Regions from separate parts of the Geomicrobium sp. JSM 1781026 genome, predicted to be linked through region 1. Evidence: predicted binding sites of a transcription regulator. Region 1 holds the regulator's gene; the other holds the start of a gene.
What was found. Region 1 encodes LexA, which represses DNA repair genes until DNA is damaged. Its sites were predicted from a motif close to CGAACATATGTTCG; they were not measured.
Positions count from the first base shown of each region.

Region 2: the regulator LexA is predicted to act here: its motif matches at 2,722-2,735, upstream of uvrB (excinuclease ABC subunit UvrB).

Region 1 is NZ_JBHFQF010000001.1:565,250-569,996, reverse strand. It holds gene tkt (transketolase) at 1-1,457, opposite strand, end outside; gene ACE1TF_RS02815 (DUF896 domain-containing protein) at 1,608-1,832, opposite strand; gene ACE1TF_RS02810 (hypothetical protein) at 1,992-2,156, opposite strand; gene lexA (transcriptional repressor LexA) at 2,305-2,952, shown strand; gene ACE1TF_RS02800 (SOS response-associated peptidase) at 3,261-3,926, shown strand; gene glnA (type I glutamate--ammonia ligase) at 4,041-4,747, opposite strand, start outside.
Region 2 is NZ_JBHFQF010000011.1:76,658-81,404, forward strand. It holds gene ACE1TF_RS17615 (S41 family peptidase) at 1-1,318, shown strand, start outside; gene ACE1TF_RS17620 (PDZ domain-containing protein) at 1,437-2,621, shown strand; gene uvrB (excinuclease ABC subunit UvrB) at 2,804-4,747, shown strand, end outside.

The sequences.
Region 1 (4,747 bases):
GGAATCATTCGCAGCGATGAGGTTTGCTCGACAGGTTCATGAGTTGGACCGTCTTCCCCGACAGCAACGCTGTCATGGGTAAAGACAAACGTCGAAGGTACGTTCATCAATGCCGACAAACGAATGGCCGGGCGCATATAGTCAGAGAACACGAGGAACGTCGCTCCGTATGGATGTAATCCACCGTGAAGAGCGATACCGTTTACTGCTGCAGCTGTTGCAAATTCACGAACTCCAAACCATACATTTCTCCCTGTACGATTTTCTTTCGTAAAATCGTCATGATCGTTCATCATCGTATTGTTAGAAGAAGCAAGATCAGCTGAACCACCAAACAACGCATCCGTTTGTTTAGAAATTGCACTAATCATTTCACCAGAAGCTTTTCGTGTAGCCAACTTATCTTTTCCTACTTCATAAGCAGGAAGATCTAGAAGCGCTTCTTTATTAAACCATTCTCTGGCAAACGCACCGCGAAGTTCTTCTGCTTTTTTTGGTTCATCTTGTTCGTATGCGGCCAATGTATTTTCCCAATCGCTAAACTGCTTTTTATTGTTTTCTTTTAAAGAAGCAAAGAATGAAGCCACTTCCTCAGGCACATGGAACTCATCGTGCTCCCATTTATAGCTTTCTTTCACGAGTACAGTCTCGTCTGCTCCGAGAGCTTTCCCGTGAGCTTCATTCGTACCTGCTCTGTTCGGGGACCCAAAACCGATGACTGTCTTAATTTCAATCAAGCTTGGACGCGGATCCGCTTTTGCATCTGCAATTGCCCGGTCAATGGCATCAACATCACTTCCATCTTCTACAAGAATCGTGTGCCAGCCGTATGCATCGTAACGTGCCATTACATCCTCAGAAAACGAGCGATTCAAATCTCCATCTAAAGAGATGTCATTTGAATCATACAAAACAACAAGCTTCCCAAGTCCGAGATGACCCGCAAGGGATGCGGATTCTGAAGCGACCCCTTCCATCACATCTCCGTCACCACAAAGAGCGTACGTGTAATGGTCAAACAGCTCATATTTGGATGTATTGTATACTGCGCTCAGGTGGGATTCAGCCATTGCCATACCTACAGCCATTGCAAGGCCTTGACCGAGAGGTCCTGTTGTTGCATCCACACCTGGTGTATGTCCGTATTCAGGGTGACCTGGCGTTTTACTTCCCCATTGGCGGAAGTTCTTCAGTTCATCCATGCTCAAGTCATATCCACTAAGATGAAGCAGGCTATATAAAAGCATCGATCCGTGTCCGGCCGAAAGTACGAAACGGTCACGATCCCACCAGTTTGGGTTATCTGGTTCGTGCTTTAAATGTCTTGTCCACAATGCAAACGCCATCGGTGCTGCACCCATCGGAAGCCCCGGGTGACCGGAATTGGCTCGATTAATGCTATCAATGGATAACGTACGAATCGTATTAATTGCTTTTTCTTCTACTGTATTCAACACTCGTTCATCCTCTCCATCATTCCTATTAAACCTACTCTTGTCCATGATATACGGTTTTATTCATCAAAACAACCTTTAGAGCGGTTTGTTCATGACATTGAAAAAACCTGGATGCACCGTCCAGGTTGATGGGTTAAGCTATTCATTCTGTTAATAGGAACGCCTTCGTTTCTTTAATGAATGAGGAGTCACATCGCTTCCATTCTCATCAACCACTTTAACGGCTTGTAATTGCTTCTTAAAAGATGTTCTTAGACTACTCAAGTACTCATCTCTAAGCGAATGCTGTTCGAACTCTTCGTCATGAGTTAACCCCATCGTCCTTGCCCGCTTGGCAAGTTCGTTCATACGGTCGATTTTCTTACTAGAGTTCATCACGGATCCTCCTTTCGTTATTTATCATCGTTCTCACACGTTAGTATGTATATTCCCGAACAGCAAAAGAAATAAACCTAACATTTATAATTTAAAGAATTTAACCGGTTCGTCATTGTTTTCAGACCTCACGTAAAACGATGGCCAAAGTTATTAGTTTTACTTATATGAAAGAAATGCTGGATTTAAAACGACGGGTTCACTCGCCGCTAATGACGTTTGGGCTACAAACAACATGACAGCGACCGCAAAACCAAACAGAAGAATAATGAGCCACTCTTCTACCGTTTTCCTCTTTATAAGTGCTTTTGATAACTTGACCATCTGATCCCCTCCAAAACGTACGTTCGTATAACGATCATAACCGGAACAAATGTTCTTGTCAACAAGAAAAACAGAACGAGTGTTTGCAAACACATGTTTTGTATGCTATGCTTTTCCTAAGATTGGAAAGAGATAATGAGGTGAAACGATGACAAAGTTATCCGCACGCCAAGAACGCATTCTTACTTATATTAAAGATAATGTACGCAGCAAAGGTTACCCGCCGTCCGTACGAGAAATCGGTGAAGCTGTCGGTCTCGCTTCAAGCTCTACTGTGCACGGTCATTTAGCACGATTAGAGAAGAAAGGCTTTATTCGGCGTGACCCTACAAAACCTCGCGCAATCGAAGTGTTAGGATTAGATGGTGCAACGACAGACGCCTCTTCATACACCGAGAACAGCAATGCACCAGCGGCAACCGCTTACGTACCCGTTATCGGTAAAGTTACCGCAGGTCAACCGATTACGGCTGTTGAGAACATTGAAGAATACGTCCCTCTCCCTGAATCTTTTGTTGGGAATGAGTCGGTTTTCATGCTAACCATTGTCGGTGAAAGTATGATAGATGCCGGGATTTTGGACGGGGATCAAGTCATTGTTCGGCAACAACAGACAGCGAATAATGGCGATATCATCGTTGCAATGACTGAAGAGCAAGAAGCGACGGTAAAGCGCTTTTACAAGGAAGGTAATCAAATTCGTTTGCAACCAGAAAATGAAACGATGGAACCGATCTATTTAGATAATGTATCTGTGCTAGGGAAAGTGACCGGCGTACTGCGAAATATTCATTAAAGAACTGTTGAAATAATCTGTGTAGACACACAGGTTTTTTCTTTTTCGCTTTAAGTTTACATAATGTTTTTATTGTTTACTTTTCCGTTCTTTCACATAGAGAGCGACCCCGATCACACTAAGCATTCCAATTCCTGGTGTAGCGATCATAAGTGACACAATTAATCCAAACTCAAGCATACGCGGACCCCTTTAGTGTCTTTTACATCTAGTGTATGCAAGAAAATTTCTCACGTAACCGAGCGTTTGCACATTTGCCGGTTTGGGCACGATAACGGTATCTAAATAGATGAAGGGAGATATCGTTCATGTGCGGGCGATTTACATTCTTTGAGCAATTAGAAACCCTAGAAAAGCTATTTAACATCAAGTACAGACAGAATACCCCACTACCAACAAGCTATAATATCGCACCGACTCAATCAATTTTTTGCGTTTATCATGGCGGTACGTACGAACAGTTAAAAACGGTCAGATGGGGACTCATCCCCTCTTGGGCGAAAGAACAGAAATCTAGCCGTCCACTTATTAATGCCCGAGCAGAGACCGTCACAGAAAAACCTAGCTTCCGTCAATCCTTTCAAAGGAGGCGATGCATCATTCCTGCCTCTGGCTTTTACGAATGGCAAACGAAAAACAAAAAGAAGCAACCGTTTCACATCCAATTAAAAAACGGTGACCCACTCGCTTTCGCAGGCATTTGGGATACGTGGTCAAACGACACAGAACAGATGACGAGCTGCGCTATTATTACGACAGAAGCAAACGAATTGGTCGCTGACATCCATGAGCGCATGCCGGTCATTCTCTCCCCTGCTGATTTCGATCGTTGGCTAGATCCAACAAACACCGACCCCCAATCGGTAACCCCAATGTTAGAACCCTATCCTGCCGGAGACATGATTGCTTACGAAGTATCCCCACGAGTGAACGACCCAAGATCTAACGATGCTGAGCTAGTGAACTCGCTATAAGTCAAGTCATTACGTTTAATTCTTCAAGTAAACTAGTGGGCAAGCCAACCTGTACCACATTCCACGAGACATATAAAAAAGCCCTATCCCCTGAAGGATAAGGCTTTTTCCATTTTAGTATGCTTGGAAATACTGCTCTCTTTCCCAAGGGTGAACTTGGGTTCTAAACATATCCCATTCGATTTCTTTAGCTTCAACGAAGTGTTCCATTGCATGCTCGCCAAGTGCGTCGACGAGAATTTTGTCGGCTTTTAGTTCTTCAAGCGCTCCTTTTAAGCTACCAGGAAGGGCTTCGATTCCTTCGTCTTTAAGTTCTTGCTCATCCATTACATAGATGTTGCGGTCTGTTTCTTCTGGTGCTTGAAGCTTTCTTTTGACACCGTCAAGACCTGCAGCAAGCAGTGCGGCCATTGCCAAGTATGGGTTGGCAGATGGGTCTGGGCTTCTCACTTCAATTCTTGTGCTCGCTTTTCTAGAAGAAGGAATTCGCACAAGTGGACTACGGTTACGTAGTGACCAAGCGATGTATACCGGCGCTTCATAGCCTGGAACAAGACGCTTGTAAGAGTTCACGATTGGGTTTGTAATTGCTGTGAACGCTTTGGCGTGATCGAGAATCCCAGCTAAGAATTGCATCGCTGTTTCACTCAATTGGGAAGGCGTGCTCTCATCGTAAAAAGCATTCGTCTTTCCTTTGAATAAAGACATGTTACAGTGCATCCCCGAGCCGTTTACACCAAATAGTGGTTTTGGCATAAATGTCGCGTGCAAGCCATGCTTTCTAGCAATCGTTTTTACGGCTAGTTTGAACGTTTGGATGT
Region 2 (4,747 bases), on a different contig from region 1:
TGATGGTGAAGGTAGCGGCTGGGATAAGGTGCACAGAGCTTTTGACGTTATTTCAGAAGGATACGTAGAAGAAGTAAATGAAGATGAGCTCTATGAAGGGGCCATTCGCGGCATGCTAGAAGAGTTGGAAGATCCATACTCGGTCTATATGGATCGTGACACCGCAGAGCAGTTTACACAGTCACTCGGCAATGAATTTGAAGGTATTGGCGCCGAAGTAAATATGGTAAATGGCAACGTGACAATTGTTTCTCCTATTCAAGGATCACCTGCAGAAGAGGCAGGTCTAATGCCTGATGATCGAATACTTGAGGTTGACGGCAATCCGACGGAAGGTCAGACCTTAAATGAAGCGCTCATGCAAATTCGTGGTGAAAAAGGCACGAATGTGGTGCTTACAATCGGTAGAGCATCAGCTTCTGAACCATTTGAAGTAGAGATTGAGCGAGATTCAATTCCGGTAGAAACGGTGCATGCGCACCATTATGAAAGAGATGGTCAAGATATTGGTGTTCTTGAAATCACATCGTTTTCTATTGATACAGCCGATGAGTTTAGAGAAGGCCTCGATGAGCTTGAGAATGGAGGCATTGATGGGTTAATTGTAGATGTGCGAGCGAACCCTGGTGGGTATTTGAACAGTGTTCAAGAAATTGGTAGCTTGCTGTTACCTAAAGGTGAAACGATTGTTCAAGTAGAGGAACCAGACGGTACGGTGACTGAGACGCCTTCCACGTTAGAAGAGAATAAGTCTTATCCGATTGTTGGACTTATTAACGGGGGTAGCGCTTCTGCATCGGAAATTCTCGCCGCTGCATTGAATGAGGCAGGAGGATACGAGCTTGTTGGTGAGACGACGTTTGGAAAAGGCACGGTGCAACAGTCGTATGATTTTGGTGATGGAAGTGAGATGAATTTGTCGATGTTCCGCTGGCTTACTTCGGCTGGAAATGACATTCATGAGGAAGGTGTGGAGCCGACCATTGAACAGACACAACCTGACTATTTCTATGCGACGGCATTGGCGATTGATGAACCGTTAGAGCCAAACGATAACAACGATCAAGTACGCAGTGCTCAAGAGATCTTACTCGGTCTTGGTTATGAGCCAGGAAGAACAGACGGGTATTTCGACGAACAAACAGAGAACGCAGTTATTGCATTTCAAGAGATGGCGGACGACCTCGATGTGAACGGTACGATCAACGAAGAGACCGCTCAAGCGCTTCATACAAGCATTGTTGAACAAATCAGAGAGCCAAGTAATGATCGGCAATTGAACCGAGCCATTGAAGTGATTTTAGAACAAGCATCTTAAATGAAGCAGGCCATGCATTCGTCTCTTTGGATACGCGAATGCATGGTTCTTTTTTAGGAAGCTATTTTCTGATGACTCAGTTATAATAAAGGAAAGATCTAGAAATGAGGGATGCGCGATGCCAACGTGGCTGAACGAGTTGCTTACAGGAATTGGTTTGTTTTTTGTGCACCCACTTACATATATCGCACTACTTTTTATGGCTTGGTTAGGGTACCGCCGCGTTAAAAGAGAACGTAAGATGTTTCATACAGGAATCGGGGCTTGGACGAATGAATTGTTTTACCCGCTTATTCCCGGTGTGTTAGCAGGGATCGTGCTTTCATCTGTCGTTTTGCTACTCGGTTTGGTGTTCGCACCTGCATACATTTTAATGGCTGCAATGCTGTATGCATTGCTTCTCATCGTATTCGGTGCGCGTTTCTTATCAGCTGCATATGCACTGTTAATTGCGTACTTATTGGATGTTGGTTTCGCCTTTTTCAATGTGGAACTGCCATTTGTGCAAGTAGGACAAGCTGAGGCGTTTCCTGTACTCGTTCTCGTTGGGCTGCTCCTCATAGTGGAAGCCATCCTTCTAATTCGGTTAAAGAAACCGACACACTTTTCGCCGCTTCGGACAAAGAGTAAGCGAGGAAAGTGGATTGGTGGACAAATGGTGGAACGAGCTTGGCTCATTCCCATTTTCATATTCATTCCTGGAAGTGGATTTTCTGACATCGGTTGGTGGCCAGTATTTTCGTTCGGAAATGAAGTTTCGCTCGTACTACTACCCATACTCATTGGACACCGAGCGCGTTCACAAACTGAACTACTGTACAAGCAAATACAACGTACGGCGATCCGTACGCTTTGGTTGGCTGTACTGGCAAGTGTCGGTGCAACTATTGTGTACTTTGATGTTTTCTCATCACTCGTAACGGTCTCAGTGTTGTTCGCCTTCGTAGTGTTCGTTCATATATTGCGGGCATCAAGGGAAGGTCGTCAAATTCCATACTTCACGCCACGGTCTGATGGAGTGATGATTCTTGCAGTAATTACTGATTCTCCTGCAGACAAGATGGGCTTAAAACCAGGGGAAATCATTACAAAAGTACACCAAGAACCGGTCAATAGCGAGTGGAGTTTCTACCAAAAGCTGCAAATTAACCCTGCGTATGGACGGGTCGAAGTTGTTGATGCTCAAGGTGAAAAGCGGATCGAACAAGCCGCTCTTTACGATAATCAGCATCACGAATTAGGCATTATCTTTTTGAAGCCCGAAAGCCGTGAAGAGTGGCATAGTTACGACTCACACGGATAATTAAAACAAAGTTGTTATAAGACATTCCCGATTGAGGCATTCTATGAATAATCATGCCAAAAACGGGAATGTCTTTTTATGGACATTGTAAAAGAAAAAGCGAAAATATGTTCGCTTTTTCTTTCGCTATGGTATACTTACACAAAGAAGATGATCGTTGTTGACAGAAGGAGGAACGTGTTTTGAGCCGAGATTTTGAGTTAGTATCGGAATACGAACCGCAAGGGGATCAACCGAATGCAATCAAAGAGATTGTGAAAGGGGTTCGTGATGGGAAACGTCACCAAGTGTTGCTTGGAGCGACGGGAACAGGCAAGACATTTACGATGTCGAACGTCATTCAAGAAGTAAAGAAACCGACGTTAATTATTGCACACAATAAGACACTTGCTGGTCAGCTATATAATGAGTTCAAAGCATTTTTCCCTAACAATGCTGTGGAATACTTTGTTAGTTACTACGATTATTATCAACCGGAGGCGTATGTGCCTCAGTCGGACACCTTTATAGAGAAAGATGCAAGCATTAATGATGAGATTGATAAGTTACGGCACTCGGCAACGAGCGCGCTTTTTGAACGTGATGATGTCATCATCATCGCAAGTGTAAGTTGCATCTATGGCTTAGGATCACCGGAAGAATACCGTGATCTTGTCGTTTCCTTACGCACGGATATGGAAAAAGGACGCGATGAGCTACTCAATGACTTGGTAGACATTCAATATACACGCAATGATATTAACTTTATTCGTGGTACGTTTCGCGTACGTGGAGATGTTGTAGAAATCTTTCCAGCATCTCGTGATGAGCAATGTTTTCGTGTAGAGTTTTTTGGTGACGAGATTGACCGGATCACTGAGGTAGATGCGTTAACCGGTGAAGTCATCGGGGATCGTAATCACGTCGCTATTTTCCCAGCCTCGCACTTTGTGACTCGTGAAGAAAAGATGAAGAAAGCGATTGTGAATATCGAGAAAGAATTAGAGGAACAGCTTGACGTGTTGCACGGTCGCAACAAATTGCTTGAAGCGCAGCGACTAGAACAGCGGACGCGTTATGATATTGAAATGATGCATGAAATGGGCTTTTGTTCAGGTATCGAGAACTATTCAAGACACCTTACGTTCCGGAACCCTGGCGAATCCCCGTACACGTTAATTGATTTCTTTCCAGAAGATTTTCTTTTAATTGTAGATGAATCGCACGTTACGTTACCGCAAGTACGGGGAATGTATAACGGAGACCAAGCGAGAAAGCAAGTGCTTGTTGATCACGGCTTCCGTCTGCCATCAGCAATGGACAACCGCCCATTAAAGTTCGATGAATTTGAGGGTAGGGTATCGCAAGCGGTATATGTCTCCGCAACACCTGGATCTTATGAAGAGGAACAGTCTCCGGAAATGGTTGAACAAATTATCCGGCCGACGGGGCTGCTTGATCCACTTGTTGATGTGCGTCCGATTGAAGGTCAAATTGATGACCTCATCGGTGAGATTAATGAACGTGCAGAAAAAGGTGAACGAGTACTCATTACGACGCTTACGAAGAAGATGTCGGAAGACTTAAGCACATATTTGACGGAAATTGGTATTAAAGTAAAATACCTTCATTCTGATATTAAGACGCTAGAAAGGCTGGAGATTATCCGGCAGTTACGCCTCGGTGAGTTTGATTGTCTCGTCGGCATTAACTTGTTGCGTGAAGGGTTGGATATTCCTGAGGTTTCCCTTGTTGCAATTTTAGACGCTGACAAGGAAGGGTTTCTACGAGCGGAGCGCTCGCTCATTCAGACGATGGGTCGTGCGGCACGAAACGCAGCAGGTCAAGTCATCATGTATGCGGACAAGATTACAGGCTCGATGCGGGTCGCTATTGATGAAACTGAGCGCCGGCGCGCCATCCAGAAGAAGCATAATGAAGAGCACGGCATCGAACCGAAGACGATTCAAAAAGCTGTACCACAGACGGTGCAAGCGACGGTCTCTTCTGACGAAACAGACAGCGCGGTCGTAAAGAAACCAAAACAGATGTCCAAAGAAGAACGAGAGAAAACGATCGAGAAGATCGAAACAGATATGAAAGAAGCTGCGCGCTTATTGGATTTCGAACGGGCAGCTGAGTTACGA